Regions from separate parts of the Methylocystis hydrogenophila genome, predicted to be linked through region 1. Evidence: riboswitches for the same ligand, from Rfam matches in the RefSeq annotation. Region 1 holds a riboswitch; the other holds the start of a gene.
The links. Region 1 has a riboswitch for cobalamin ahead of BN69_RS15560 (CbtB domain-containing protein). Riboswitches for the same ligand answer to the same signal wherever they lie in the genome.
Positions count from the first base shown of each region.

Region 2: linked by a shared signal. The riboswitch ahead of BN69_RS11030 (TonB-dependent siderophore receptor) and the one ahead of BN69_RS15560 (CbtB domain-containing protein) in region 1 are both predicted to bind cobalamin.

Region 1 is NC_018485.1:3,213,689-3,229,236, reverse strand. It holds gene BN69_RS15625 (isoprenyl transferase) at 1-233, opposite strand, end outside; gene frr (ribosome recycling factor) at 285-845, opposite strand; gene pyrH (UMP kinase) at 1,016-1,744, opposite strand; gene BN69_RS15605 (SDR family oxidoreductase) at 1,947-2,936, opposite strand; gene tsf (translation elongation factor Ts) at 3,303-4,229, opposite strand; gene BN69_RS15595 (30S ribosomal protein S2) at 4,319-5,371, opposite strand; gene BN69_RS15585 (hypothetical protein) at 5,793-5,984, shown strand; gene BN69_RS15580 (DMT family transporter) at 6,135-7,064, opposite strand; gene BN69_RS15575 (sterol desaturase family protein) at 7,061-8,104, opposite strand; gene cobO (cob(I)yrinic acid a,c-diamide adenosyltransferase) at 8,401-9,030, opposite strand; gene BN69_RS15565 (NMCC_0638 family (lipo)protein) at 9,148-9,717, shown strand; cobalamin riboswitch at 9,765-9,960, shown strand; gene BN69_RS15560 (CbtB domain-containing protein) at 10,012-10,197, shown strand; gene BN69_RS15555 (CbtA family protein) at 10,210-10,872, shown strand; gene cobW (cobalamin biosynthesis protein CobW) at 10,869-11,900, shown strand; gene cobN (cobaltochelatase subunit CobN) at 11,907-15,206, shown strand; gene cobG (precorrin-3B synthase) at 15,190-15,548, shown strand, end outside.
Region 2 is NC_018485.1:2,272,023-2,287,570, reverse strand. It holds gene hemA (5-aminolevulinate synthase) at 1-348, opposite strand, end outside; gene BN69_RS11080 (cob(I)yrinic acid a,c-diamide adenosyltransferase) at 673-1,197, shown strand; gene BN69_RS11075 (L,D-transpeptidase) at 1,276-1,998, opposite strand; gene BN69_RS19210 (ATP:cob(I)alamin adenosyltransferase) at 2,105-2,362, shown strand; gene BN69_RS11070 (DUF2182 domain-containing protein) at 2,353-3,132, opposite strand; gene BN69_RS11065 (DUF1326 domain-containing protein) at 3,150-3,773, opposite strand; gene BN69_RS11060 (SDR family NAD(P)-dependent oxidoreductase) at 3,807-4,553, opposite strand; gene BN69_RS11055 (DUF938 domain-containing protein) at 4,579-5,238, opposite strand; gene BN69_RS11050 (LysR family transcriptional regulator) at 5,486-6,451, shown strand; gene BN69_RS20075 (sensor histidine kinase) at 6,637-7,293, opposite strand; gene BN69_RS11040 (hypothetical protein) at 7,620-8,174, opposite strand; gene BN69_RS11035 (DUF7676 family protein) at 8,229-8,822, opposite strand; gene BN69_RS11030 (TonB-dependent siderophore receptor) at 8,902-11,406, opposite strand; cobalamin riboswitch at 11,518-11,721, opposite strand; gene BN69_RS11025 (M20/M25/M40 family metallo-hydrolase) at 11,766-13,163, opposite strand; gene fumC (class II fumarate hydratase) at 13,452-14,849, opposite strand; gene BN69_RS11015 (sigma-70 family RNA polymerase sigma factor) at 14,913-15,482, opposite strand; gene BN69_RS19840 (NepR family anti-sigma factor) at 15,479-15,548, opposite strand, start outside.

The DNA.
Region 1 (15,548 bases):
GACCAGTTTTCCGCCGAGAAGGAATAGACGGTCAAATAGCCGATATTCAGCTTGATCGCCGCCCGCACCGTGCGGCGCAGCGCCTCGACGCCGCGCCGGTGTCCTTCGAAGCGCGGCAGGCCACGTTTGGCCGCCCAGCGGCCGTTGCCGTCCATGATCAGCGCGACATGACGCGGCGCCGCGCGCGCACGCAGCGCCTTCGTTTCCGCCTCCAGAATGTCGCTTTCAGTCATACTCGGGTTCCAAACGGCCATAGGACCTGCGCCAGAGGACGCCGCAGCTTCCTAGACCTGCATGATTTCCTTTTCCTTGGCGGCGAGCGCGGCGTCGATCTCCTTCACCGTCTCGTCCGTCGCCTTCTGCACCTCTTGTTCGTGGCGCTTCTCGTCGTCCTCGGGAATCGCGTGATCCTTTAGCAACTTCTTGAGAATGTCGAGGCCGTCGCGGCGCACGTGGCGCACGGAGACCCGCGCCTCCTCGGCGTATTTATGCGCGACCTTAACGAGTTCCTTGCGGCGCTGCTCGTTCAGCTCCGGCATGCGGATGCGCAAATTTTGACCTTCCACCGTCGGTTGAAGACCGAGATTGGCCTCCCGGATCGCCTTGTCGACGGCGATGACCAACGCCTTGTCCCACACCTGCACCGAAAGCAGGCGCGGCTCGGGCACGCTGACGGTGGCGACCTGATTGAGCGGCGAAACCTGCCCGTAAGCTTCAACATGAATCGGATCGAGCAAGCTCGTCGAGGCGCGTCCCGTGCGAAGCCCACCGAATTCATGCTTGAGGGTCGCGACCGCGCCCTGCATGCGGCGCTTCATATCGGCAAGGTCAAAAGTTTCCGCCATGTGAACAACCTGTCTTTGATCTGTCGCCGCTCTCACGAAGACTCGCGCGGCTCGGCTTCTTATAATTGGAACGCGGCGTGGCAAAAAGGCGCACGCCGCCGCCTTCGCCAGCGCTCCGGCTCGGCGGCGCAAGATTTATTGCACGAATTATCGTCGGGCGCGAAAGGGGCTTACGGCGCAACGAGGGTGGCGCGCGCCCGACCGGACAGCGCCCCGTCGATGGCGCCCGCCTCGGCGATCGAAAACACGAGAATCGGGATCTTATTCTCGCGGGCGAGCGCGAAGGCCGCCGTATCCATCACCGCCAGGTTTCTGGCGATCGCCTCGTCATGGCTCAGCCGGTCGTAGCGCTGCGCGGTGGGATCGCGCTTGGGATCGGCGGTGTAGACGCCGTCGACCTGAGTGGCCTTGAGCACCGCGTCGGCGGAGAGTTCCGCGGCCCGCAGCACCGCGCCGGTGTCGGTCGTGAAGAAGGGATTGCCGGTGCCTCCGGCCGCGATGACGACGCGTCCCTTGGCCAGATGATGCAGGGCGGCGCGGCGCGAAAAGGATTCGCAGATGGACGGCATGGGGACCGCGGACAGGCAGCGCGCCTGCCGCCCCTGCCCCTCGACCGCCTGCTCCAGCGCCAGCCCGTTCATCACCGTCGCCAGCATGCCGATCGAATCGGCGCGCGCGCGTTCGATGCCGGTGTCGGCGCCCTTGATGCCGCGAAAGAAATTGCCGCCGCCGACGACGACGGCGATCTCATGTCCCGCTTCGGCGGCGGTCGCGAGGTCGGCCGCGATTCGGGCGATCGTGACGGCGTCGAGACCATGCGGAGCCGCGCCCTGCAGGGCTTCCCCGGACAGTTTGACGACCACACGCTTGAATCGTCGCGTCGACGTGAGGTCGGACATGAGGCGGATCTCGCTGACTGAGGCGGGGCGCGTTCTTCATACGGAGGCCGGGCGGCGCCGGCAAGTGAGGCGCCTCACCCAAGCTTTGGATGCGGCCATTGTCGCGCGCCCGCGGAGCCGCCGACGCAGCAGCTCTCGCGGGCCCCACGCGATTGCGATCGAACCGCCCCGCGCCGGTCGGGGATTCATTCAGGACGCTTGATTACGGCCCGACTTCCCCGCCCGTCGCGCCGAACACCTGGCCCGTCGTGAAGCTCGCCTCATTGGACGCGAGCAGCACATAAAGCGGTGCGATCTCCGCCGGCTGTCCCGGCCGGCCGAGCGGCGTATCGGCGCCAAACTCAGGCAGGTGATCCGGGAATTGTCCGCCGCTCGGCTGCAACGCCGTCCAGAACGGGCCCGGCGCGACGGCGTTGACCCTGACGCCTTTGTCCGCGAGCTGCTTCGCCAGACATCTGGTGAAATTGAGAATGGCGGCCTTGGTCGCCGAATAATCCAGAAGCTGCGGCGAAGGGTCGAAGGCGACGATCGAGCTCGTATTGATGATCGACGATCCCGGCCGCAGATGCGGCAGGGCCGCTTTGGTGATCCAGAACAGCGCATAGAGATTGGTGCGGAACGTCCAGTCGAGATCCTCGGTCGTAATGTCGAGAATCGATCTGCGCGCGTGCTGACGCGCGGCGTTGTTGACGAGAATATCCAGGCCGCCGAGATCGCGCGCCGCGTCGTCGACGAGCTTGCGGCAGAAGGCTTCGTCGCGAATGTCGCCCGGAAGCGCCACCGCATTGACGTCGGCCTCGCCCATGAGGTCCATGACCTCCTTCGCGTCCGCCTCCTCTTCCGGCAGATAATTGATCGCGACGTCGGCGCCTTCGCGGGCGAAGGCGATCGCCGCGGCGCGGCCGATGCCGCTGTCGCCGCCGGTGATGAGCGCCTTGCGGCCAAGGAGACGCCCTGAGCCGCGGTAGCTCTCCTCGCCATGATCGGGACGCGGCGTCATGAGGCCGGCGAGCCCAGGCCAGGGCTGCGTCTGCTTCTCGAAGGGCGGCTTGGGATAGAGTTCGCGCGGATCGCGCAGTTTGCGCGCGGACGGCGCATCATCGACGCCGAGCACGGAGGTGGCGGCGTCGATCGCGCGCGCAACGCGCGGCCCGCGGATCGTTTCGTCTGCGGCGGTCTTCTTGGCGCGCATAAGCGGCTCCCTCTGCTCGATCTTCGCCCTGCGACGAAAACCACAACTTCCGGAGCCTAAACGCCGCCCGCCCGCGATTGTTTCGCGCGGGCGCGACAACTAAAAGCATCGCCAACAGCGATTGCATCCATTTGCGCACGCGGCCCCAAGACGGATGAGGCGAAGGCGAAGGTCGCCTCTGTGGAGTGACGGCGCGGACTTTCAGCCGTCATGGCCGGGCTTGTCCCGGCCATCCACGCGGCGCCGCTGAGTAGACCCGCGGATGCCGCCGCACTAGCCGGCATGACGCGGAGAGGTCGCGGACACAAAAAGGCCGGGGTCAACGCCCCGGCCCGCACTAACCTTCACCACCAGCGGGGGAATGACTTACCCCTTCGCAGCGGCCGCGACCTCGGCGGCGAAGTCGCTCGTCTGCTTTTCGATGCCTTCGCCGAGCGCATAGCGCACGAAGCCCTTGATCGCGATCGGCGCGCCGGCCTTGCCCTCGAGCTCCTTGACCGCCTGCGCGACGGTCTTGCCGTTATGGTCCGGATGGTTGGAGACCTGATCGAGCATGCAGACCTCCTTGGCGTAGGTCTTGATGCCGGAGTCGACGATCTTCTGCAGCACATTCTCCGGCTTGCCGGCGTTCTTCTCCATGAGAAGCTTCTTCTCGCGCTCGACCGTCGCCGGATCGAGGCCCGAAGCGTCAAGCGCCAGCGGATTGGCCGAGGCGACATGCATGGCGAGCTGGCGCGCGAGCGTCGCCAGCACGTCCTTGTCGCCTGTCGATTCGAGCGCGACGATCACCGCGATCTTGCCCTGGCCGTCGACGACCTGCGCATGCACATAGCGGCCGACGACGCCGTCGCCGAGGCTTAAGGACGCGGCGCGGCGCAGCGTCAAATTCTCGCCGATGCCGGCGATGGCGTTGGTGATCGCCTCGCCAACCGTTCCGCCGCCGGGATAGGCTTCCTTGCCGAGCGCCTCGACGTCGGTCTTGCCGCTCTTTAAGGCCACTTCGGCGATGTTCTTCACCAGCGTCTGGAAATCGGCGTTGCGGGCGACGAAGTCCGTCTCCGAATTCACCTCGACGACGACGCCCGATTTGTCCGACACGAGCGCGGCGACAAGCCCTTCGGCGGCGACGCGATCGGCTTTCTTCGCGGCCTTGGAGAGGCCCTTCTTGCGCAGCCAGTCGACCGCCGCTTCGAAGTCTCCCTCGGTCTGGGTGAGCGCCGACTTGCAATCCATCATGCCCGCGCCGGTGCTCTCGCGCAGTTCCTTCACAAGGGCGGCGGTGATCGTAGCCATGGCTGAAATTCCTTCTTAAGGGAGTCATGCGACGACGCCGGCCCACTGGACCGGCGCGCGCGTCTTAAGCATCGGACTTGACGGATTGATCAGGCTGCGAGGAGCGCCTTCGCCTGATCGACCCAGCCGTCGCGCGCAATGCGGCCGTTCAGCTTCAATTCGGCGTCGAGCTTTTCGACGTCCGCCGGAGTCATCGCAGCGATCTGCCAATAGTGGTAGACGCCGGCGTCGTTCATCTTTTTGACGAGCTGCGGGCCGACGCCGTGCAGCTTGGCGAGATCGTCCGGCGCGCCGCGCGGCGCGGAAAGCAGTTCGAAGGCCTCGAGCGGCGTCTCCGCATCGGCGCCGGCGGCCTCGGCGGAACGCAAATCCTCGCGGACCACCGGGCGCGCCTCGAGCGCGGGCTCAAGCGCCGGCGACTCATCGGCGCCGATATCGATTCCCGCCGAGCCCTGGCTGCGCGAAATGCCGTCGATGGCGGCTCTCGCCACGAGATCGCAGTAAAGCGCGATGGCGCGGCCGGCGTCGTCGTTGCCGGGGATCGGATGGGTGACGCCATCCGGATCGCAATTGGTGTCGAGCACGGCGACGACGGGAATCTTGAGGCGATTCGCCTCCTTGATCGCGAGCTGCTCTTTGTTGGTGTCGATCACGAAGATCAAATCCGGCGTGCCGCCCATATCCTTGATGCCGCCGAGCGCCTTTTCGAGCTTGTCGCGCTCGCGGGTCAGCAGCAGGCGCTCTTTCTTGGTGATGCCCGATGCGCCGGCCGAGAGCTGCTCGTCGAGCTTGCGCAGACGGGTGATCGATCCGGAAATCGTCTTCCAATTGGTGAGCGTGCCGCCCAGCCAGCGGGAATTGATGTAATATTGAGCGCTCCGCTTGGCGGCGTCGGCGATCTGCTCCTGCGCCTGGCGCTTGGTGCCCACGAACAGCACGCGTCCGCCTTTGGAGACAGTGTCCGAAATCGTCTTCAGCGCCTGATGGAGCAGCGGCACCGTCTGGGCGAGATCGATGATATGGATGTTGTTGCGGGCGCCAAAGATATAAGGCGCCATCTTCGGGTTCCAGCGATGGGACTGATGGCCGAAGTGCGCGCCGGCCTCCAGCAGGCCGCGCATGGTGAAATCTGGCAGAGCCATAGTGTCTTTCTCCGGTTGAACCTCGGCGAGAGAGTAAAGAGGCCGGAGAGCCGGCCACCGGAGCGACGTCTTGAGGCAGACGCCGCGTAACCCTCGCCTGTGGAATGGCGCGCTTATAGGCGATGCGCCTACTTCCGGCAAGGGCCGCCGCCGGCCGACGCGCGCGGACGCTTTCGCCATTCGATGCGCGCCGGCGGATCGGGGTTGGAAGGGAACGCGAGGACAGAGAAACGCGCGTAATTTTTTGCGCCGTCCGCGACGTTCTGTCGCACGTTAATTGATTGAAAATAAAAAGTAATCTTGCTTTTTTGGCGGACGTTCCAGTCAGCGCAGGAGCGCATTGCCATCCGATCGGAAACAAGCTAGGCTCCCTCTCGATGCGGCAAGCATTCACGTAAAATCAAGAACAGGGGGAAAACGCATGGCCGTCAACGTTCACAATACCGGCGATATCGGCAAGATGCTGCTTTGGATCGCCGCCTTCGTCGCCTTCGTGGTCGTCGCTCTGACCTGGGTTCCGGATTGGATTTCTCCTGAAGGAACCAACGGCACGGGCAACCGCAACGGCATCCAGGGCGAAGGCGTTGGCTCTACCGCCCGCATGATCCAGTAAAACATACCCCTGCCGAAAAGACTCGCCGGGCGCGCAAGCTCCCGGCCCTTGTCTTTCTGGCGGGCGATCGGCCGGTTACCGCGCAGATCATTTTGGAGCCGACGTTCTCGACGTGATCGAGCGTCGGCTTCCACTTTTTCGGAGCCCGCTCTAACGCGCCCGACTCCACACTTGCGCCAACCAAGTCCAATATTGCGTCAGCCAAATCGTTTGCGCGGCCGGTCCGGCTTCGACGAGCACGGCGCTGAGCAAGATCAGCGCGCCGCCCAGCATCGCGGGCCCGGTCAGGCGCTCGGACAGCAGGATGGCGCCCGACACGGCGGCGAAAACGCTCTCCAGCGACATGATGAGCGCGGCTTCGGCCGCTGGCGTATATTTGAGCGCCACGATTTGAATCGTGAAGGCGATCCCCCCGGAGCACAGCCCCGCATAGAGAATTGACGGAAGGGCCGCGATCAGGCCATCGAGCGAAAAAGGCTCGCCGGCAAGGCCCACAACGGCTCCAAGAACGCCGATGACGCCGAACTGCGCGAAAGCCAGGAAATACGGCCGGTCGGTGCGCGCCAGAAAGGTCGGAACGAGACTGATCCCGGCGGCCCACGCAATATCCGCAATCAAAACCAAGGCGTCGCCCGACGTCCAGCTCTGGAGCCGCCCGCTGTCCGTCAGCAGCCAGGCTCCCAGGATGGACGCGAGGCCTGCGACGAGAACGACCTGCCGGGGTCTTACGCCGGTCTGCGCGAAGACGAACGCTGGAACGAGCACGACATATAGCGCCGTGAGAAATCCGCCGTTGGTCGCCGTCGTCGTGGCGAGGCCGACTTGCTGCAGAGCGGCGGCGGCGAAGACGCAAAAGCCGATCAGGCCGGCGAGAGGCAAATCGCCCTTTTTCAGCGCAGCTTCACTGTGCCGGCCTTCGTAGAGCGCCAGCGGCGCGAGCGCGACGCACGACAGGAGAAAACGGACGCCGACGAAGGTGATCGGCCCCATAAGCTCGCCGGCGTTTTTTTGCGCGATGAAGGCCGTCCCCCAGATAAAAGCCGCCAGCACCAGCAGCAGATCAGCGCGAATGCGGCTCATAATACGCCTGTGCTCTTTAGCCTTTGACGGCGCTGCGCCAGTCGTTCGGTTCCTGCATTCCACGCATCGGCGAGGGCGCGCCAGAGCGCGAGGGCGGCTCGATAAATCGGGGTCGCCAATAATCCGAACGACGAATGCGGGTCGGCGGCGTCTTCCTCGACGCCATATTTGAGGCGCGGGTTCTTGGTCGAAGGCATCTCGAGCGATCCGAACATCCAGTCCCAAACGGCGAGAACGCTGCCGAAGTTGCGATTGAAGTGCTGGGGATCTGTCGAATGATGGATCTGGTGATGCGCGGGGCTCAGGACGATGTGTCCCAAAACGCCGCGAAAGGGAATCCAGAACTGCGAATGTTGAAGATGCCCGATCGTCCAAAGGAAGAAGATGAAAAGGATGTTCTTCCCGTCGACCGTGAAGGATTCCGTGGTTCGCCCAAAGACCCACGCCAATATGCCTGACGCGCCGCCAATGAACGTCGCGAGCATGTAGCCGAAAATGATGTTGTCGATCGGATGATTGCGAAAGTTGGTCACCGGGGTCAGCGCCTCGGCGGTGTGATGCACCTTATGGAGTTCCCACAAAAACGGGATTCGATGCTTGAGATAGTGATCGACCCAATAGCCGATCTCATAGGCCAGAAAGAGCACGACGGTGGAGAAGAGCTTTATCGACAGGTCGCAGCACGAGACCGGCGCAAAAGCGCCAAACGAACCGCGCAGCGCGGCGCTCACGAGCGTCGCGACGGCGTTCGACGAGATGACGAGCGCGCCCACCACGACCGGCATGAGAACGACGCTCAGAATGAAGAGCTTGACGTCCGCGGCAAAGGATTTGGTGAGCAGGAGTCGCTTGTCGAACACGGCCCGCGCGATGGCCCGCGGATTGACGCGCCCCCGGCGCATCTTGCGCTGATAGGCCAGCGCGCCAACGGCGATGACAAACGTCGTCGCCAGGGAATAGACCGAAAAAATCGATCCCGTCGAAAACAGTTCGTTGGAGATCTTCGCAGCGGAAAAGCGGAGCGCGCCGTAAACGTCCATCGAGCTTTCGGGTCCAGATGATGTTGAGAGTTCAGCCTAGAGCGCTTCCCGATCACATGGAATCATGTGATCGAAAAGGAATCGCTCAAAATCAAAACGTTGGAGCAGGTTCTCATCCAAAAAGTCTGTCAACTTTTTCGGAACCTGCTCTCTAGGACTGACGCGCCTCGGGATGCCTGCTCGCGTCGCTGGCGCGCGTTCCCGTCCGCCACGGAACTGCCTGCCCGCAAAGCGTATTCGCTACGCGAGCCGCTGCCAAGAGCGATACGCCGGCGGATCTCGGAGCGGCTTTCAGGTTAGAATTCGATTCCCTCCTGCGCTTTGACGCCGGCGCCGAAATGATGCTTGACGAGGGTCATTTCGGTGACGAGATCGGCTGCGGCGATGAGCTCCGGCTTGGCGTTGCGTCCGGTCACGACGACATTGAGATCGTCGCGCCGCGCGGCGAGCGCGCTAAGCACCTCCTCCAGCGGCAAATGCTCATAGCGCAGCGAAATGTTCAATTCGTCGAGCACCAGCAGGCGAACCTCGGGGTCCTCCATGAGTTCGCGCGCCTTCTCCCAGGCGCGCCGGGCGGCCGCTTCGTCGCGGGCGCGGTCCTGCGTCTCCCAGGTGAAGCCCTCGCCAAGCGTGTGCCAGGCGACTTGGCCGAACTCTCGGCCAAGCTTTTCGAGCATGTTGCGCTCGCCGGTGCGCCACTGGCCCTTGCCGAACTGAACGACGCCGATCTTCCAGCCATGGCCGAGCGCGCGCAGCGCCAGCCCGAAGGCCGCCGTCGACTTGCCCTTGCCGGCGCCGGTGTGGACCATCAGCAGGCCTTTGCGAGCGATGGTCTTGCCAGCGACCTCGGCGTCCTGAACCGCCTTGCGCTTCTCCATCTTGAGACGATGACGGCGATCAGACTCGTCATTCTCGTGAGACGGCATCGAATCTCCCGTTCTCGGATCCCGTTCGGGTAACAGGATTGCGACTCTTGACCAATATCGGCGCCTATTGCCATTGTCCGGTGGCGTTACCGGTATTTTCCACGGAGAATGTTTCTTGTGACAAGGCTTATTGCGACGCTGTGTGTCGTTTTGTTACTGTTCGTGCCGGTCTCGCTGCTCGGAGCCCCATCGCTTGACCTTCGCGCGATTGATGCGCTGGAATTATTTCAGAAGGTCTGTTTCGCAACAGACGGCTCCAAGGACAAGATCGTTGTACTGTTCGATCCAGCGACGTGGAATTTCGGTCGCTTCAAACAGCTCCCGGCGAGCGCGGTTCAGAGACTTCAAGGGGGACGGCCCGGCGGAGTCGCTTATGCAATCATCTCTCCGAACGGCGCCGAGCTCCTCGCCGAATATGAGAGTCGCGGAATTTGCGGGGTTCGCGTCCAGGCGGCCGACGAGAATTCAATCCATTTGATCTTCGACATGTCGCTTGCGATTCACAGACTGGCGTTGAAGGGCGAAACGAGTCTGGAAGATGCGTCGACACAAGAAGTCCAAGGTTACAAAACGACCTTCCGCGCGTGGCGCATTACCCCCAAAAAGGGCAAGCCCACGCTTGTCGCGATTACCTACACCGATCGCCCCGGTCTAGCGTACCAACATTTCATAACGCTAAGTCACTAGGAGAGCTCGCTTGAGACTCACCCCGTTTGACGGAAGCGTGAGCCGCGCATATGACTACTCGGGACGGTCCTTCGCAAGAAGTGAAAAGGGAACGCGGCGCGGACTTGTGTCCGTATCCGCGGCTGCCCCCGCAACTGTAGCCGGCGAGGCCCGCGCCATCCGCCACTGAGCCTTAACGCTTGGGAAGGCGGCGCGGTCCGACGAGCCGGAAGCCAGGAGACCTGCCGTCAGGGCGATTGTTTTGGATCGCCGCGCGCATCGCATCGCCGCCGGTGGGGCGGCAGGGAGACCGATATGAACGTCAAATCATCCGCCAACGCCGCCGCCCTCCCCTCTTCGAGACTCGAGGCGCTGAAGGCCGCCGCCGTCGCGCTCACGCTTGGCTTCGGACTCGTTTGGCTCGCGGGCTTCGCCTATCCGGAAAGCGTGCATGACGCGGCGCATGATACGCGCCACGCGCTCTCCTTTCCCTGTCACTAGGCCGCAACGCGCTTGATCGCGCGCGTTTTGACGACCGGCCTCATCGCCGGCCTTGTCGCCGGGCTTGCGGTCGCGGCCCTGCAGCACTTCACCACGACGCCGCTCATCCTCGCCGCCGAGGTCTATGAGGCGGCGCAGCATGCGCATGACGGCGCCGAGGCGGGCGCAGCGCTTTCCGGCCTGAGCCGCACGGCGGCGACCAGCGTGGCGACGATCGCCGTCTCGATCGGCTATGCGCTGATATTGCTCGCCGCGATGCTTCTCTCCGGCGACGCCATCGCGCCGCGCCGCGCCGCGTTGTGGGGCGCCTGCGCCTTCGCCGCGACCGGGCTCGCGACGAGTCTCGGCCTCGCGCCGCAGCTTCCCGGCATGGCGGAAACCGACCTCGCCGCGCGTCAAATCTGGTGGCTTGCGACCGCGCTGTCCACCGGGGCCGGACTGTTTGCCTTGTTGCGGCTTGACTCGACGGCGGCGAAGATCGCCGGCGTCGCGCTGATCGCCCTGCCGCATTTCTTCGCGCCGCAGCCCGCGACGCCCGAAAGCACCGCGCCCGCCGAACTCGCCGCGCGCTTCGCCGCCGCCTCGCTCGCCGTTCAGGCGATCAGCTGGGCGCTCGCCGGCGCGCTCGCCGGCCTCGTCTGGCGACTTCAGTCGCGTCAACAGGAATCCTCATGAGCGCCAAAATCCCTGCAACGATCGTCACCGGCTTCCTTGGCGCGGGGAAGACGACGCTCATTCGTCACGTTCTCGAAAACGCCAAGGGCCGACGTCTGGCGCTCGTCATCAATGAATTCGGCGACGTCGGCGTCGACGGCGAAATCCTGCGCGCCTGCGGCGTCGAGAACTGCCCGGAAGAAAACATCGTCGAACTCGCGAACGGCTGTCTGTGCTGCACCGTCGCGGACGATTTCATCCCGGCGATCGAGGCGCTGCTCGCGCATGAGAAGCGTCCCGATCACATCATCATCGAAACCTCGGGACTGGCGCTGCCCAAGCCGCTGGTGAAGGCCTTCGACTGGCCGGCGATCCGCTCTAAGCTGACCGTCGACGGCGTCATCGCCGTCATCGACGGCAAGGCGGTGGCGGAAGGGCGTTTCGCCGACGATCTCGACGCGATCGCCAAGGAGCGCGAAGACACGCAGACGATCGATCACGACAATCCGCTTGAAGAAGTGTTCGACGATCAGCTCGCCTGCGCCGATCTCATCATCCTCAACAAGACCGATCTGCTGGTCGCCGACGAAGAACGCGCGGTCGCCAATCGTCTGACGCAAGGCGCGCGTCAAGCCGCGAAGATCGTGCGCGCCAGCGGCGGGCGAGTCGATCCGCTTGTGCTGCTCGGCCTGTCGGCGGCGGCGGAGGACGATCTCGCAACCCGTCCGTCGCATCATGACGCCGAGCCCGAACATGATCACGACGACTTCGACAGTTTCGTCGTCTCTCTCTCGGCGATCGCCGATCCGGCGGCGCTGGTTGCGCGACTCGCCGAAGCGGCGCGCGCGCATGACGTGCTGCGCATCAAGGGGTTCGTCGAGGTCGTCGGCAAGCCGATGCGCCTGCTCGTGCAAGGCGTCGGCGCGCGCATCGAACATCATTTCGATCGGGCGTGGAAGCCCGATGAGCAGCGCATGAGTCGCGTCGTGATCATCGGCGAGAAAGGCCTCAATCGCGACGCCGTCATCGCGACGCTGGCGCAGCCGTGATACGCCATGCATCTCCTCCCGCGCGATCTCCATAGTCTCGATGACGCCGGCGCCGCCATCGATCTTGGACAATCTCCCGCCGAGATCGTGTTTCTGTCCTTTTCGGATTCGGAGCTGCGGCTGCTGGCGCGGCTTTATGAGCAAAGCGGCGCGCGCCTCCCGAGCTTTCGCTGCGCATCGCTGGCGCAGCTGAAGCATCCCTACTCCGTCGATCTTTATCTCGACTCTGTGGCGCGACATGCGCGGCTGATCGTCGTGCGGCTGCTCGGCGGCAAAGACTATTGGCCCTATGGCGTCGAGCAGCTCGAGGCGCTAGCGCGCGCGAAGGGAATCGCCCTCGCGATCACGCCCGGCGACGCCCATGACGACGCGCGTCTGCAGCAGGCGTCGACGCTCGATATGGAGACGCTCAATCGAATTTGGCGCTTCTTTCAGGACGGCGGTCCCGACAATCTGCGTTCGTTTCTCGGTTACGCATCGACTCTCGTCGGGCGTCCGGCGCCGTGGCGGGAAAGCCTTCCCATCGCCAACGCTGGGCGTTTCGACGCGGCATGCCGCGCCGGCGGCGAATTGCGCGCGACCATCGTCTTCTATCGCGCCATGTTCCTTGCCGACGACGTCGCGCCGATCATTGTGCTCGCCGAGGCGCTGGCCGAGCGCGGCTTCGCGGTCGAGACGATCTATGTCGCGAGCCTGAAAGAGCCGGAGAGCGAAGCTTTCGTATCGCGCGCGCTTGAGACGTTCGCGCCAGATGTGATCCTCAACGCCACCGCTTTTTCGGCGCGGCGCGACGCGGGAAGCGTGCTCGATCGCGCGGACGCGCCGGTGCTGCAAGTCGCTCTTGCAACTTCTTTGCGCGAGGCGTGGGAAGGCTCAACGCGCGGCGCGAACGGCGCCGATCTCGCGATGAATGTCGTGCTTCCGGAAGTCGACGGGCGCATCTTCACGCGCGCGATTTCCTTCAAGGAGGAGGCGCCGCTGCGTCTTGCGGCGGAGTTCAGCGAAACCCGCCATGCGCCGGAACGCTCGCGCATCGACTTCGTCGCCGACCTCGCGCTGAACTGGGCGCGTCTGAGACGCAAGGCGAACCATGAAAAGAGCCTTGCGCTCATTCTTTCTAACTATCCGGCGCGACGCGGCCGCGGCGGCTACGCCATCGGCCTCGACGCGGAAGCGAGCGCGCAGGAGATCGTCTTTTCACTGGCCGAAGAGGGATACGACGTCGGCATAGTCTCACCCTTACTCTTGAGAGTAATCCGCGCGCTCGAAGACGCCGCGCGCGTCATCGATATTCCAATCCGCGATTACCAAACTTGGCTCGCCGCGCTTCCCCCCGACTTCGTCGCGAGCGTCAATGACGCATGGGGCGCGCCGCAGGACGATCCGGCGGCGCGCGACGACGTCTTCCGCCTCCCTTGTCTGGAAGCCGGCAAGCTCGTCGTCGCGCTGCAGCCCGATCGCGGCGCGCGCGCTGAGCGTTACGAGACCTATCATGACGTGCAGCGCCCGCCGCGCCACGCCTATGTCGCCTTCTATCTCTGGCTGCGGCATGCGCGGAAGATCGACGCGCTCATTCATCTTGGCGCGCATGGCACGCTCGAATGGCTTCCCGGCAAATCGGTCATGCTGTCCGAGGCCTGCGCGCCGGAAGCCGTGCTCGGCCCGACGCCGCTCATCTATCCTTTCATCGTCAATGATCCCGGCGAAGCGGCGCAGGCGAAGCGCCGCACATGCGCCGTGACGATCGGCCATCTGACCCCGCCGCTCGTTGACGCCGAACTCTTCGACGCCGCCGCGAAAGTCGAAACGCTGCTCGACGAATATGCGACGGCGAGCGCGCTCGACGCGCGCCGCGCGAAACTCATCGCCGGCGCGATCATCGACGAATCCGAGCGCAGCGGTCTTGCCGCGGAATGCGGCGTCTCGCACGGGATGGACATCCCCGAGACATTGACGCGGCTCGACGCCTGGATGTGCGACCTGAAGGACATGCGGATCGGCGACGGGCTACATGTTTTTGGTCGTTCCGACAGCGATCCCGCGCGCGACGCCTGCGCGCGCGCCGAACGCAAGGCGCTGATCGCCGCGCTTGCGGGCCGCTTCGTCGCGCCCGGTCCGGCCGGCGCGCCGTCGCGCGGACGCGCCGACGTTCTGCCGACGGGCCGCAATCTCTATTGCATCGATCCGCGCCATGCGCCCACACAAACCGCCTATGACATCGGCCGCCGCGCCGCCGCCGAGGTGATGACGCGCCACGCGCAACTGCATGGCGAATTCCCGCGCCGCATCATGCTCGACCTGTGGGGCAGCGCGACGATCCGCACCGGCGGCGAGGATTTTGCGCAAGCGCTCGCGCTTCTCGGCGTCGCGCCGCGCTGGGATATGGCAAGCGCGCGCGTCGTCGGCTTCGAAATTCTGCCGCAGGCGCGGCTCGACTTTCCGCGCGTCGACGTGACGCTGCAGGTCTCGGGTCTGTTCCGCGACATGTTCGGAAATCTCATTGCGCTGTTCGACGACGCGGTTCGCGCCGTCGCCTGGCTCGATGAAGGCGCCGAGGTCAATCCGCTGAAAGCCGCCGACGATCTGCGCCGCGTCTTCGGCGCCGCTGACGGAACTTACGGAATTGGCGTCAGCGATCGCGTGGCGCGCGGGCGATGGTCGAACCGCGACGATCTTGCGCGCGCCTATCTTTGCGCCGCCGGTCACGCCTTTGACCGCGCGGGCGAAAGCAAAGAGGCCGTCGCGGCGTTCAGCGCCCGCGTCGCTGACGCCGATGCGCATGTCCATGTGCAAGACATGGCCGACGTCGACGTTCTGATCGGACCCGCCTTCGCCGATTATGAGGGCGGTTTCGCCGCCGCGAACGCCATGCTTGGCGGCGACGCCGATTTGGTGCATATCGATGCGACGCGGCCGGAACGGTTGCGGCCGCGCGCGCTGAAGGACGAAATCGCGCGCGTCCTGCGCATGCGGCTCGCCAATCCGCGATGGCTGCGAGGGCAGATGCGTCACGGCCATCGCGGCGCCGGCGAGATCGCCGAGACGATCGATAATCTCTATGCTTTCGCCGCGACAAGCGGTCTTGTCACAGACGCGCAATTTGATCTCGCTTTTGACGCGACCTTGGGCGATGATGCCACGCGCGATTTTCTCGCCGCTGAAAATCCCCGCGCGCTGGAGGGGCTTGCGCGCGTTTTTAGCGAAGCGCTTGCGCGCGGCTTGTGGAATACGCAACGCAACAGCGTGCGCGGCGCCTTGAGCGATATCGAACGCCAAGAGGGAGGGCGTCTTGCAGCCGAGGCCTGAGATCAAGGGCTGGTGTCCCGGAGCCTTCGCGCCGATGCCGAGCGGCGACGGCCTGCTGATCCGCGCCAAGGCGGTCGGCTCTCGCATGAGCGCGGCGCAGGCGCGCGAGATCGCGAGAATTGCGGACGGCTGCGGCAATGGGCTGATCGATCTGTCGCAGCGCGCTCAGCTCCAGCTGCGCGGGATCAGCGAGGCGACGATCGCCGAAGCGCTGCGCCGGCTCGATGCGATCGGCATGCTCGCGCCGAGCGCCGACGCCGAACGCGTGACGAATGTCATCGCGTCGCCGCTCGCCGGACTCGCGGCCGGCGCTTTCGACGCCAACGCCATGGCCGTGGAGCT
Region 2 (15,548 bases), 940 kb from region 1:
CCAGCCCGAGGTGAAGACGAGCGCGGCTTCCTTGCCGTGAAGATCGGCGAGTTCGCGCTCAAGCTCGACAATGGCGTGGCTGGTGCCGGAAATGTTGCGGGTGCCGCCGGCGCCCGCGCCGACCCTGCCGGCCGTGTCGACCATCGCGGCGATCACGTCAGGGTGCTGACCCATGCCGAGATAGTCGTTCGAGCACCATATGGTCACGGGCTCGACCGAGCCGTCGTCGCGATGCCAATTGGCGAGTGGAAAAGCTTCGACGTCGCGCTCCAGATGCGCAAAGACGCGGTAGCGGCGCTCGTCCTTTAGACGGGAGACGGCGGCCTCGAAGTAACGCCGATAGACCATGCTCCAACCCTTTGATTTTTCTCTTTGCCTCTGAAACCGACGACGGGCCCCCGTCCTGCCCGCCGTCTAGTTTGGACGTTTTCTTACATAGCCGATCCGCAGCTGAAAGGCGAGTGGCCGAATGACGCGCCCACGCCCCTTTTCTTGCGCAACGCCGGGCCACCGCCAATGAAAACAATGGCGCCACGCAATGGCGCCGTCGCCCAGCGGCGTCAAAGCGGCGCCCGCCCCGCCGTCGCCGAGGCTTTTTCGCGGGAAGCGTTTATGGGATGACCATCCGGCCTCGCGTGAGGTGACGAAGCGACGGAGGTGCGCGTGACGGCGATGAAGCTCTATACGAAAAAAGGCGACAGAGGCCAGACGAGTCTCTTCTCAGGCCGGCGGGCGGCGAAGTTCGATCCGCGCGTGGCGGCGGTCGGCGATCTCGATGAATTGTCCGCGAGCCTGGGTCTCGCGCGCGTCGTCTTCCCCGAGGGGAACGATCTTTTGAGCGGCGCGCAAAAGGCGCTCTACACGATCAGCGCCATCGTCAGCGCCGAAGCGCGGCAGATTAATCTTGTCTTCGACGACGCCGAGACCGCGGCGCTCGAAGCCGAGATCGATCGCGCCACCGACGCGCTGCCGCCCTTGCGCGATTTCATCTATCCGGGAGAGGCCGAGGCGAGCGCGCGACTCCACATGGCCCGCGCCGTCGCGCGGCGGGCCGAGCGCAGCCTCGCCGCGCTCGATGAACCGCGGGCGCCGGAGAACGCCCTCGCCTATCTCAATCGCCTGAGCGATTTATTGTTCGCGCTGGCGCGGCTCGCGGATCTGCACAGTGGACACGCGGACCGGATGCTCGGCGGATGAGGATCTTTGGGCCGCAGCGCCGGGGCAGCGCTTTGCGCGGCCGGCGCCGGCGCCTGGACCGGGGATTGCCGCCGTTGGCTACGCCGGCAGCATGACCACCTTGGTCTTGATCGGCGTTCGCGAATAGAGGTCGATCATGTCCTGGCTGAGGAGGCCGGTGCAGCCGCTCGTTATGCCTTGCCCGATCGTCTCGGGGTCGCTGGTGCTGTAGATCGTGTAGACTGTGTAGACGCCGTTCTTGTATAGATACAGCACGCGGGCGCCGAGCGGATTCTCCAGACCTCCCGGCATGCCGCCGGCATATTTGCGCGCCTCCGGCTGGCGCGCGATCATTTCCTTGGGCGGCGTCCAGGTGGGCCATTCGGCCTTGCGCCCGACATAAACCTCGCCGCTCCACAGGAACCCCGGACGGCTGACATTAGCGCCGTAGCGGGTGGCGTTGCCGTCGCCCTCGACGCGGTAAACATAATAATTCGCGGGATCGACGATAATCGTGCCGGGCGCTTCCTTGGTTTCGTAGCGCACGGTCTTGCGAAAATATTTGGGATGAAGCTTGCCGATGTCGACCGCCGGGATCGGGTATTTGTCGTTGGGCACGGCGGCGTAAAACCTTGCCGCCTCGGCGCGGCCCAAGTCGTCGGACGCGCAGCCGGCGAGGCCTGCCGCGCCAAGACCCGCCGCGCCAAGCCCGGCGGTGGAGCCGACCAGAAACGATCGGCGGTTGAGACGCGCCGGGGCGAGCCCGCGCGGCGCGTCGACGTTTCCTTCGCCGGCGTCGGCGATCCCATTGTCCGTGATCATGATTTTGGAGTTCCCATGTCCAGTTGCCGACCAAAGAATACTCCGGCCCGAACTCGCTGAACGACTTTGCTGAGCCGAGACCTTGCCATCACTTGCTTTTCGGAATGTGAAGAACCTCGGCTTTGACCGGAAATTCCGGTCATTCTGTGGCGGTGATTTTACAAATCAGCGCCTCGTCGACGCCAAAGCGCGGCGGCTCGATCCGGCATCTGGCGGCGCCGAAACCGCGGCGCTCGAAGCGGTCGCCCGCGCCCGAGAGCGCGCTCGCCATCTCAATCGCCTGAGCGATTTATTGTTCGTGCTGGCGCGGCTTGCCGATCAGCAAAGCGGACATGCGCGGCCCAGCGATCCCCATCATCCATGAAAAATCGGAAGCGCCTGAGGCTGGATCATCATCAAGAGACCATAGACGAAGATGATAACGCCCATAGCCTGCGCCACGGCGGGGCCCCATGGCAGGGTCTTCTCGGCGAAAACGATCGCCGTCACGCTCGCAAGCGCGGCGACGTTCATCATGCCGAGAGGAAACATGATCGCGCAAAGCAGCCAGCAGCAGCCAAGGCACCAGGCGCCGTGATGCGCGCCCATCTGCAATGCGCCCAGCGTCCCTTCGCGCCAGGAGGTCATGATGAAGCCGATCGGCGTGCGGCATTTGGTCAGGCAGAGCTCTTTCAACGGCGTGAGCTGATAGAGCCCGGCGGCGATGAGGATCAACCCGCCGATGCGCCCCTGCGCCGGCGCCGAAAGATCCAGACGCGCGGCGCCAGCCTCCGCGGCGAGCGCGCCAATATACGCGAGGAGGCCGGACGCCATCCAGACGAGAGAATAGCCGGCGAGGAAGGCCCATGTGCCGACAAAAGCCTGTCCCCTTTTGCGGCGCGCGGCCTGCGTCTTGTGGAAGGTCAGCGCCATCGGCGCCACCGTCGGAAACATCATCGCGATCGTCATCGCCAGCCAGACAGCGATGAAGAGCGGCGCGCCGAGTCCCATGGACGGCGAGGCCATGCCGCCATGGGCGTCAGGACCTGCGCCTTGCCAGATCAGAAGCGCCCAGGCCGCGACCGACAAGGCGATCAGCATGGCCAGGATCGCGTTGCGCTGAAGCGCGATCAGGTCCACGCGCGTCTGTTCCATGCGGGGGACGCCATCCGTCAATTCGACCACTCGATCGGCGCGTAATGCCCGTTCCGGCCTGAATTATTCCAGTCCATGCCGTGGTCGCTGAAATGGTTGCCCGTGCGGCCGACGCCGAAAGCGATTTTCTCCGGCGCGAGCGGATGCCCGGTCATGCCCCAGATTTCGCCGCTCGGATGCATGCTCGCCAGCGGATCGACGGCGACGGCGAGAACGCCCGGAATTTCGACCGCACGCGATTTGCCCTCGATCGTGTAATGGATCGAGGTCTTCCTGACGCCGAGATGGGTTCCGACCAAAGGCGCGAAGGCCGCCATCGGTCCGCCTTCCTCGCCGCCGAAAATTGCGCCCAGAGCGGCGGTCTGTTCGTCGGTTGCGCGCTCGTCGATATAGGCGGCGAGCGTCCAGTCGCCTTCCGCCATCGGGCCCGGCGCATGCGCCGCAAGCACGACGTTCAGCCCATCCAGCGCCACGTCGCCATAATGGCCTTTATCGATGTGGAACGCCAAAATATTGTCGCAGCACCCTTGCGTCGGCGTCGCCATCATCGCCTTGGTCGAGACCAGGCAGGGACAGACGATGTCGCAATTGCAGTTCTCGAGATAGTCGCCGACAAAGCGCCACTTTGTTCGCGTCGCCATTTTCTGCTTTCTCCGCCGCGGTAACGTGTGGACCTAGAAAGGCTCCTTGAAGGGCCGAAGATCCATTTCGTGAGTCCAGGCGCTGCGCTTCTGACAGTGCAGCGCCCAATAGGCGTCGGCGATGTCGTCAACGGCAAGGACGCCGTCCGCGCCTTTCGAGCGCGCGTAGTCGGCGAAAGTCGTCGCCGCATATTCGCCCGCGATCACGCCGTCGACGACGATATGGGCGACATGAACGCCCTTGGCGCCGAACTCGCGGGCAAGGCCTTGGGCGACGGCTCGCAAGGCGGCCTTGGCGGCGGCGAAGGCAAGAAAGGGCGGACGCGCGCGCAAGGACGCCGTCGCGCCGGTGAACAGGATCGTGCCCTGCCCGCGCTGGGAGAAGCGCCTCGCGGCCTCCCGCCCGACGACGAAGCCGCCGAGAGCGTTTTGTCGCCAAAGGCGCTCGAAGAGTTCGGGCGTCGTGTCCTGAGCGGATGCGGCGACATTATTCCCAACATTGTAGGCGACGAGCGTGAGGTCGCCGTCGCGGTCCGCTTCGTCGAAGAGCGCGGCGACGTCGGCGTCGCGCGCAGCGTCGGCGGCTTTGATCGCGACCGCGCCGCCCGTCGCGGCGATTTGTTCGGCGACGATCCGCAGCCGCTCCGGCGTTCGGCCCGCGATCGTGACGCGGAGCCCTTCGCGCGCGAAACGTCGCGCCAGCGCCGCGCCGAGGCCCGACGCGGCGCCGACGCCAATCACGATTGCGGCGCCTCTATTCGCCGTCGCCCCTTGCGTCATAGCGCCTCAACTCTCTTGGTCGCCCTCATGCGCGCCCAAAGAGAAGAATGAAGTTGTTCGCCGGCATGTCCATGATTTTCTTGAGCGCGATTTTGTGTGCGTTGGCGGCGCGTTCGAGGTCACGCACGTCCTTAAGGCCCCATTCGGCGATCTTGGGCGCGAGAATCTCCTGATCGAAAGCGGCGTTTGATTCTGTCGTATAATTGCCGTCAACCTTGAAGGGTCCGTAGATCGCGAGAAAGCCATCCTTGGTCAACACGCGGTCTGCGACTTGAGCGATGCCGTCGCAGATCGAGACCGGCGCGACCTGGAAAAGGTTCACCACGAAAATGCCGTCGTAGAGCCGATCGCTCGCGCTGGGCCAGGTCTGGGGTTCCGTCAGATCGATTTTGATCGGATCGAAGATGTTCTTGCTGCCTGCTTCGTCACGCTTCTTCTTAATCGAATCGAACACTTGGACGTCATAGTCGGAAGGCTGAAACGACAGATTCGGGAAATGCGGCGCGAAATAGCTGATGTGGTTGCCGGCGCCGCTCGCAAGTTCCAGCACATTGCCGCTTTTCGGAAAGATCACTCTGAACATGTTGAGAATGGGATCACGGTTTCGATTCCCCGCCCATGCAACATAGGCGCTGAGCGGATGCGGATCGATCGGCGGACGGTCTGCAGGCACATTGACGGACATGGGTCCTCCTCGGCTTACCGCGACGCTTTGCGCCGCTCGCCTCGCGGCCTGGAAGCGCGGTTCCAACGCTTCGCGGCCCTTCATTCTTGGGTGTTGTTCCAGGCTAGCAGGCAAAAGCTTTATCGATCGGCGCCGACGCGGTAAAATTCAAAAATCTTATGAACTCATTCGGGGAATGAAACCCCTAGACGAGCTGCCGTCGACGAGTTCGGAACAGCAGACGCAATTCGCTAGAGGCGGCAACAGGATGGTCAATCTCAAGTCTTTCGACCTCAATCTGTTGCTGGCGCTGAAGGCGCTTCTCGAAGAGAAGAACGTGTCGCGCGCCGCAGAAAAGCTATGTCTAAGCCAGCCGGCCATGAGCCATATTTTGCGCAGGCTGCGCGACCAGCTCGACGATCCGATACTGGTGAAGTCCGCATCGGGTCTGGTCCCTACGGCGCGCGCGCTTGCGTTGCTGGAGCCGACGGCGGCCGTGCTTCGGGAGATCGAAAGGATCGTCGAACCGCCGCCAGAATTTGATCCCGCGACCAGCCGGCGACGCTTCGTGATCTCCACAAGCGACTACGTCGGCTTCGCCCTCTTGCCGACGCTCGCCGAGTCGATAATCCGCACCGCCCCGCATATCGAGGTGCAAATTCGACAGCCGATAACCGGGCCGCTCCACATCGTGCTCGAGAAAGACAATATCGATCTGGCGATCGGCTTCGACGCAATCTTCGGCAGCGCGCCGCATGTCTGTTCGCAGCCATTGATGGGCGAGAGCATCGTTTGCCTTACAAGAAAATCCAACGCGGCAGTCCCGGGCGATGAGATCAGTCTGGCGCAATTTCTGGAATGCAAGCATGTGCTGATCAGCTGGCGGGAAGCTGGGACCGGCCTCATCGACGACAGCCTCGCGAAGTTGGGGCTCCGTCGAAATATATTTCTTGTCCTGCCGAACTTCTTGACGACGCCCTGGATTCTCGAAAAGACCGACCTCATGCTCTGTCTGCCCCAGCGGATGGCCGAGCAGTTCGTAAAACTGGCTCCGCTCAAAATCCTGCCGATCCCGATCGACCTGCCTCGCTACGCCTTGATGATGCTTTGGCATCCGCGCCACGAAAAAGATCACGCGCATATGTGGTTGCGGGAACGCGTGCGGATGGCCTGCCGCCGCGACAGCGACGCCGATGCGAGCGCCGGCGGCGGCGCCAAGGCGCATATTCACTAAGGCCGAATTTCTGCGAGGCGCCAAGTCAGCGCGATCTCAGTCGCCTTGGAAGGCGCTGTATTGACACGCTGCGGGAACGCGGCCCGCCCTCGCGTCGGGTCGCGGCCTGACTCAATCGACTGAGCAATCTCCTGTTGGCGCTGGCGCGTTCGTCCGCAATGCGCGCTTGAGCAAATCGCCGTGGCTTATCGAACCCCTAGCATCGCTGCGGGAGCGACCCGAAAAGTGAGCCGCAGGGCAGTTCCCATGGGACTCGGCGTGATCTCCAAGGCTCCGTCGAGTTGCGCCGCAATATCACGCATGAGCGTGAGGCCCTTTCCTGAAATTTTGGTCGACTGAGACAATGCTTGCAAACGAAAGGGCGCTCCGTTGTTTTCAACGACAAGCTCGACCTCTCCCCGGAAACACCGGACGCGCGTTTCGATCCTGCCCTTCTCGAGACCGACGAAGGCGTATTTAAGAGCATTTACCGTCGCTTCGACGACCACAAGCCCGACGCTTTTGGCGCGCGCGCAGTCAATTTCGAAGTCCCCGTCTATGGTCACGCTGCTCTCATAACGACTGTCAAATGCCGAATGCAGAGTTTCGGCGAGAAGCCTGACGAAAGAGCCGAGGCTGCAAATCTCATGCTCATTCGTATCGAGCGCGCCGTGGAGCGCCGCGGTCGCGCAGATGCGTGAAACGCAGATGTCGCATTGTACCGGATGGCCACACTGTCTCCGCTGCGCGGCGAAGAGAGCCGATAAGACCTGCAATTCGTTTCTGATCCGATGGCAAATCTCTTCGTAGCGCTGCTGCGACGCGGCCAGCTGCGCTCTCAGCGAGGCTATTTCCCGCCTCAATTCCGGCGGTCCGTCTGATGCAACATTCAAAAGGATTATGCCTCAATCCCGTAAGTTGTTTTGGTATCAAGCATATTTATCTTGGCTGTTTTATGTTCAGATAATTTTCGAAGCAAACTCAGACGTGTAGGTCGCGTTGTGCAGAGGGTCAGAGGCGACGTGAACGCGCTGGCGACGATTCCGTGTTCGGCGAAAAGAACAAGGCCATCGCGAGTTGGTCCTTGTTCTTTCCTTCTTCCCGGACCTCACCGGTCAGCGACTCAACCAAAGCCGCATTAAACGTCCGCTAAGGGTCGCGACCACCTTCGTCCATGGCTCCTTCGCGCCTAGATCGGGCGCGAGGCGAATGCCTTCGTCACATCGCGATTCGCCATTGCGGCGCCTGCGGCCTTCAACATCAACAGCGCGACAAAGGCGCCGAGATTGATCAAAAAGATCCGCGTCACGACCGGCGCAGTGAAATGATCGACGCCGGGGCCCGTCGCCGCCGTGACCGCCAGAATCAGACTCTCATAGACGACGAAGGCCGCGAGGAAAGCGGCGAGACCGCCGGCGAAACCAGAAAAGCGGCGCGCGAGCAGGCCGGCGCTCTCACAAGACAGCAAAGCGATGACGCCGAGCGCGCCGCCCCAAAACAGCGTCATGGCGTCCGTCGGATAATGCAGGAAGAGAAAGCCGACAGCCTGATTGATGAACCAGACTGCGCCCGTCAGCAGCAGGGCCTCGCGACGCGCGCTGGTGAGCGCCGCGACGGCGGCGAAGCCCGCGAGCGGAACGGCGCAGGCCCAACTGAAGCTGAAAATGACGCTCGCGGCGATGAAGGTCGCGGCCCAGAGCGCGCGGCGGTTTGTCGTCGGAAGAGTGGAAAGCGTAAGCGACATGAGGTTCTCCTTTCAAGTGAAGACAAGGGAAGTCGAATTCGAAAGCGCGGCGCGTCAGTCGCCGCGCGACCGGCCTGCCGAGCGATCGATGGGATCGGGTTCGTGCAGACCGAACCAGCGCGCGCGCAATTTGTCCCACAGCGCGAGGCGCGACCAATCGGGTTCTTTCAGGACTTTATCCGTCACCGCGTCGAGGAAGGGATTGGGCAGCAGCACGGTGATCTGCTGCTCGCCGGCGCCGTTGAACAGCTGCAGTCCCCAGGACATCGGCACGCAGCTCGTGTTGCGCCGGCGATAGAGTTCGGCGCGTGACGTTCGCCTGAGCTTCGCGAGTTCCGGCGACGTCGGCCGCGCGCGCGATCCCTTGTTCTCGCCGATGCAGACGTGAAAATGCGTGACGCCGAAAGCGACCGTCAGATAGCCGTCGAGCAGCCTGATGCGCGTCGGCGGACGGTCGGCGTGGATCTCCCACGCCGCGCCCTGAATGATCGGCCCGAAGACGATGTCGCGCCAGTGATTTTCGAAAAGATCGCGAAACAATTCTTCGAGACTCGCCGTGTCCGTCGGCAGGGAGAAGACATCGAGCGATGCGCCATCGGGCTCGACGATTCGTTTAGGCGCTAAGTCGGCGATTGCTGTCATGGCCATGCGCTTTCTGTTTGTAGCGAACCGAGGCGGAAGCGATCTTCGCGCGCTCCTATGCGCGCGAAGATGTCGCTGCGCGCGTTTAGAACGACAGTTTGATCGATCCGCGGAACGTCCGCGGGGCCCCGATCACGTTGTAATTGTACCCGGGCAGGTTCCAGCCCACCTGAATCGGGTTGGTGTAGGGCACCGCGTAACCGAACGGATGCGCGGCGTCGAAGGCCTGCGGCCCCAGGCCGCCGCTGGTGAAATAGGTCTTGTCGAAGAGATTGCTCACATTGAGCTGCGCGACGAGCTTGTAGTCGGCGAGATTGAGCTCATAGGCTCCGAACAGGCCGACGATTCCATAGCTCGGCGTCGACTGGCCATAGATATAGCTTCCGTCATTCGCCCAATGGGAGAAGGGAATATAGCCGGTGTAATCGTAGCGCGCGCCGACTCTCAGACCCTTCATCTGGCCGTCCTTGAATTCATACCCCGATGACAGCGATCCGACATTGCGCGGAACGAAGGGGATCGGCGATCCGGCGGTCGGAACCCCGAGATAAAGCGGATTTGACTTGGTGGTGAGCGCGTCGGTGTTGGCGTAGGCGAGGTTGACGCTCCAGCCGGGCGAGAGCTCGCCCTGGATGTCGAGTTCAGGACCCTGCGAGCGCCCTTCGCCGATCAGCATCACATGGTTGAAGTCGTTCGGAATGCCGATCGGAATATTGGTCTTGACCAGATGATAATAGGCCGCGGTCGCCTGAAGCTTCCCGTCGAACACGGAAAGCTTGACGCCGCCTTCTACCTGCGCGCCGGCGCTCGGGGGCGTCGGGTCGTTCGTGTTCAAGACCAGCTTGCCGTTGTAATTCGGGCTGTAGGATTCGGCGTAATTGCCGTAGAAGCTCATCCAGTCGAGCGGCCGCCACAAGAGCCCGACGCGCGGCGTCACTCTCTGATTGACGAATTGCGCTCGCGCCGTGATCGTATCGAAGTTGCAGGGGATCACCAGTCCCGCAAACGCATTCTCGGAATACGGCCCGCAGAATTTCGAATTCTCCGTGGCGCCGGTTCTGCTGTCGATATATTGAAAGCGCGCGCCGCCGAGCACGGTGAAGCCATAGGGCAGCTTGATCTGATCCTGCAGATAAATGCCCAGATTGTCGGCGTATTGCTCGGTCGCGGCGAAGGCATAAAGACCGGAGATCGGCGTCGGCGGCTGCGGCGCGCCGAGAAGGAGCGTCGAACTGTAATTCGCCGCATTCAGGTTCCGGCCTCTGAAATTGTAGCGGTAATAGTCCGCGCCGGCGAGCAGCGTATGATTGAGACGCTCGCCGGTGTCGAAATGCCCGACGAGATTGACCGTCGTCGCATATTCCGCCTGCCTGTTGTCCGACGGAAACGCGCCCCAGTTCAGCGTGACATTGCTAGGCGATGGGAAGGAGAAGCAAGACGTGCTTCCGGGCGTTATGCAGTCGCTGATAGAGCCGAAGCCGCCGGCGTTTTGCCAGTCGCTACGCAACAATTGCATGAAGGCGGTTTGCTGGATCGACCAGTCCTTATTGAAGTCGTGATGCCAGGTGAACTCGGTAAAATTTTGCTGCTGATTGTACGGTGAATTCGGTCCCCAGTTGAAGCTGCGTCCGAGCCAAAGCGGGTTGAACATCCCGAAATAAGGCACGAAATACCAGTCCTGATTGAGACTGTTCTGCTGGAATTGCGTGGACGCTCGAACCCAGGTGTCGCCGTCGATACGCCATTTCACGACCGGGTTGATCATCAAATTTCGATTGTAGCCGAAGGCGCGGAACGACCCGTCGTTCTCATAGGACATGATGAAGCGATAGAGCAGGTCCTTGTTCTCGGTCACGGGCCCCGTGGCGTCGAGCGTCGTGCGGTAGGAGGCGTAACTGCCGATCTGCTGCTGCAGGGAAAAGACGCGCTTCTCCAGGGGCTGCTTCGTGTTGATGTTGACGATGCCGCCGGGCTCCACCGCGCCGTATAGAATGGCCGCGGGGCCTTTCAGAACTTCGACGCTCTCGACATTGGCCATTTCGAGATTGCTGGCGCCGGTGAAGTTGAGGCCGAAGCTGTCGACTCTGAAACCGTCGCGAAAATAATTCTGGGTCGGAAATCCCCGAAGAATGATCTGTCTGAAGGAATTGCCCAGAGCCGCGTCGCCGCCGCCCGACAAGGCGACGCCGCTGACGTTCTTCAACGCCTGGTCGATCGTGATGGCCTGCTGGTCTTCGAGCATTTGACGCGTGACGGTCCGCGTCGTGACCGGCGTCTCCATGATCGGCGTATTGACCTTGGTGCCGACCGACTGGATCGGCGCGGCGTAGGACGTCGGATCGTTGCAGACGCCTTCGGCGCAAAGCTGGCCGTTGTCCCCGGGTCCGATTTCGGTCCCGTTGTCGCCGACGGGCGCAGCGACCGGGCCTTCCAAGCCATGGATGACGCTTGGCCCCGGCCTGCCGATTTCAATCACCGGAAGCGCGTTTTGGGCGAAAGCGGAGGACGAGAGGGCTGTAGAAAGGACCAGGACGGACGAATTGCGCCGCACGGCGACGCAAACGCCGCCTTTCAGGAATTGGGATTTCATAAGCTGGACTCGCAGCAGACGTGGGCCGTCACTGCGAAAGGTCTCCGCCCATACGCCGAATAAAGGCGAAGGGCTTCGGCCGCATCGGTGCACCCCGCCCGACGCTTTCGCGCGTGACCACGAAGCGACGGCAGGTCTCCTGGCTCGCGGGTTGTCGCCTTGGACCGCCTTCCCAGAGCCTTATGGCTCCAGTGGCTTAGTGGTCGTCGGCTCGCCGCTTACAGTTGCGGGGGCAGCCGCGGAATCGCGCGCGAAGAGCGCGCTCACCGCATTCCCATTTTGATCCCGTTGGGAACCGTCTGCCGCAAAATAGAAGCGGATCGCGCCGCAGGTCAAGAGCGTCGCTGTAGCTGATCGCTTCACGCCGCCGCGAGCGCGTGCAGCACGCGCGCCCAGGAGCGCGCGCCCTTATGGAAGGACGTGTAGGAATATTTCTCATTCGGCGAATGAATGCGGTCGTCGTCATGCGCGAAGCCGATCATCAGCGAATCCATATTAAGGTCGCGCTTGAAACTGCCCACGATCGGGATCGAGCCGCCGCAGCCGGCGAGCACCGCTTCCTTCCCCCATTCTTCCGCCAGCGCGCGCCGCGCGCGGTTGAGCGCTTCCGAACCGAAGGGAAGCTGCAGCGCGTTCGAGGCGCCATGCGAAATAAATTCGGCCTTGGCGTCCGCCGGCAGACGCTCGCGCACGAAGCCGCGAAAGCTTTCGAGGATCGCTTTCGCGTCCTGCTTGCCGACGAGGCGAAAGGAAAATTTCGCCGACGCCTGCGCCGGCAGCACCGTCTTCGATCCCGCGCCGGTGTAGCCGCCGATGATTCCATTGACGTCGCAGGTCGGGCGCGCCCAGATCTGCTCGATAATTCCGCGGCCCGTTTCGCCGCCGACGCGCGTGAGGCCGATGTCCGAGAGCCATTTGGCCTCGTCGAAGTCGATGGCGCGCCATTGCTCGGCGATGTCTTCGGGAATCTCCGGCACGCCGGCGTAGAAGCCCGGCAGCGTCACCTTCCCCTCGGAGTCGTGCAGATCGGCGATGATTTTCGCCAGCACATGAATCGGGTTCAGCACCGGCCCGCCGAACATGCCGGAATGCAGATCATGGCTCGGCCCTTTGATGATCACCTCTTCGAGCGCGAGCCCGCGCAGCATCACCGTGATCGCCGGCGTCGAGGCGTTCCACATGCTGGTGTCGCAGACGAGCGCGAGATCGGGCGCCGAGAGTTCGTCCTTATGCGCCGCGAGAAAGCCCGGCAGCGAGGGCGACCCTGTCTCCTCTTCGCCCTCGAACAGAAAAGTGACGTTGCAGGGCAGTCCGCCATTCGCCTCGAAGGCGCGGCAGGCTTCGAGAAAGGTCATCAGCTGGCCTTTGTCGTCCGAGGCGCCGCGGGCGACGATATCCTTTCTCTCCTGGCCGTCCTTGCCCTCGGTCAGCCGCGGCGCGAAGGGCTCCGTTTCCCACAGATCCAAGGGATCCGGCGGCTGCACGTCATAATGGCCGTAGAACAGCACATGCGGCGCATCCTTGCGCTTCGCCTTGGCGTGGCCGACGACGATCGGATGGCCGGGCGTCTCGCGCACCTGCGCGTCGTAACCAAGGCCGTTGAGCTGATCCCTGAGCCAGTGCGCCGCCCGCAAACATTGCGCCTGATAGGCCGGATCGGTGGAAACCGAGGGGATGCGCAAGAGATCGAACAGGCGTTCTCTCGACGCGTCGAGATTGGCGTCTATCGTTTGGAGGACGGCTTCGATCGCGGCCATGAATTGAGCTCCTCAATGAGGAGCCGAAACTAGTGCGGATGCATGGCGAGGGGAAGACGCGGCGTGTGTTTCACCCCCCAACCAAAATCGGCGTAGCCGATTTCGGTCTTCCTAAAAACGCAAGTCGGAAACATCCGACTTGCATTGGGGGGAGGTCGCGCTGCGCAGCAGCGCGGGTGGGGGTGACATTAAGAGACGAGAGATAGAAAAGACGATCACCCCACCCGGCTTGCTGCGCAAGCCACCCCCCATCAAGGGGAGGGTGTTTGCGCAAGCTGCTTTGGTTGCTCACGCGTTCGGCGCGAGCATCTTCTCCGGCCGCACGATTGCGTCGAACTCGGCTTCCGTCACCTTGCCGGACGCGAGCGCCTCTTCCTTGAGACTCGTGCCGTTTTTATGCGCGGCGCGGGCGATCTTCGAGGCTGCGTCATAGCCGATCTTCGGCGCCAGCGCGGTGACGAGCATCAGCGAGCGATCGAGGAAGCGCTTGATATTGGCCTCATCCGCTTCGATGCCGTCGACGCAGCGCGCGACGAAACTATTGATTCCGTCGGCGAGCAGGATCGTCGATTCGAGCAGCGCGAAGCCGACGACCGGCTTCAGCACATTGAGTTCGAGATGGCCCTGCGAGGCGGCGAAGGTGATCGTCGCATTATTGCCGAAAACCCGCGTGCACACCATGGTCAGCGACTCGACCTGGGTCGGATTGACCTTGCCCGGCATGATCGACGAGCCGGGCTCGTTCTCGGGAAGCCTCAGTTCCCCGAGGCCGGCGCGCGGCCCCGAGCCGAGCAGGCGAATGTCGCTCGCGATCTTGTAGAGGCCCGACGCCAGCGCGTTGAGCGCGCCATGCGCGAAGACGATGGCGTCGTGAGTGGCGAGCGCCTCGAATTTGTTGGGCGCCGAGACGAAAGGCAGTCCGGTCTGCTCCGCGATGTCGGCCGCGACCTCTTCGCCAAAGCCCTTGAACGTGTTGACGCCGGTGCCGACCGCCGTGCCGCCCTGGGCGAGCTGCAGGAGGTCGGCGAGGGTCGTTCTGATGCGCCTTTCCGCGTATTCGGCCTGCGCCGCATAGCCGGAAAACTCCTGGCCGAGCGTCACCGGCGTCGCGTCCTGCAGATGGGTGCGGCCGATCTTGATGATGTCGGCGAATTTCACCGCCTTGGCGTTCAGCGCAATATGCAGCCGCTCGACGGCGGGAATCAGCCGACCGGAGATCGTCGTGGCGCCGGCGATATGAATGGCGGTGGGGAAACTGTCGTTCGACGACTGCCCGAGATTGACGTGGTCGTTGGGATGAACGGGCGATTTCGAGCCGCGCGGCGCGCCGAGCGTTTCATTGGCGCGATTGGCGATGACCTCATTGACGTTCATGTTGGTCTGGGTGCCGGAGCCGGTCTGCCAGACGACGAGCGGAAAATGCTCGTCGAGCTTGCCGTCGATCACCTCGCGCGCGGCGGCGACGATCGCGTCGGCGATTTCAGGCTCGAGCAGGCCTTTCCTGGCGTTGACCTTGGCGGCCGCGAGCTTGATTCGCGCCAGCGCATGCACGATCTCGATCGGCATGCGATCGCCGCCGATCGGAAAATTTTCGCGCGAGCGTTCGGTCTGGGCGCCCCAATAGGCCCAGGACGGCACGGCGATGTCGCCGAAGGAGTCGCGTTCAATTCTGTGATCGTCGGTCATCGGCTCGCTCGCATCGGAAGGGGCGTTTCGCGCGCCTCCCTATGCGGCATTTCCGAGCAGCGTTCAATCGCGCGTGGCTGCGGAGAGCTGCTCGGCCGAGGACCATTCGCGCGGCTCGGCGCTTGGCGGCGCCGCCATCAGGTCTGAGAGCCGATTGCGGGCGCGATTCACCCGGCTCTTCATCGTGCCGGGCGCGCAGCCGCAGATTTGAGCCGCTTCCTCATATGACATGCCGGAGGCGCCGACGAGGATCAGCGCCTCGCGCTGATCGAGCGGCAATTTTTGCATCGCGTCGCGGAAGTCGAGAAAATCCATATGCGCGTGCTGCGATTCCGGCGCGACCAATCGTCCGGCGATCACCCCGTCCGGATCGGGGGCCTCGCGTCGGCGCTTGCGAAATTCGCTGTAGTAGATGTTGCGCAGGATCGTGAACAGCCAGGCGGTGAGATTGGTGCCTTCCGAAAAGGTCGCGAGGCTGCCCCAGGCCTTGACCAGCGTTTCCTGAACGAGGTCGTCGGCGCGATCGGAGTTTCCGCAAATCGACACAGCGAACGCGCGCAAGCTCGGGATGGCTGAGATCAGATCAGCCTTCAATCCCTGTCCTGCCGAATGCGCTTCTTCGCCTGCCTTCACTCACTCTTCCTCGGCGCGCTTAACGTCGCCGGGGAGGATAGCACATTCGTTTCGAGTTGGTTCAAA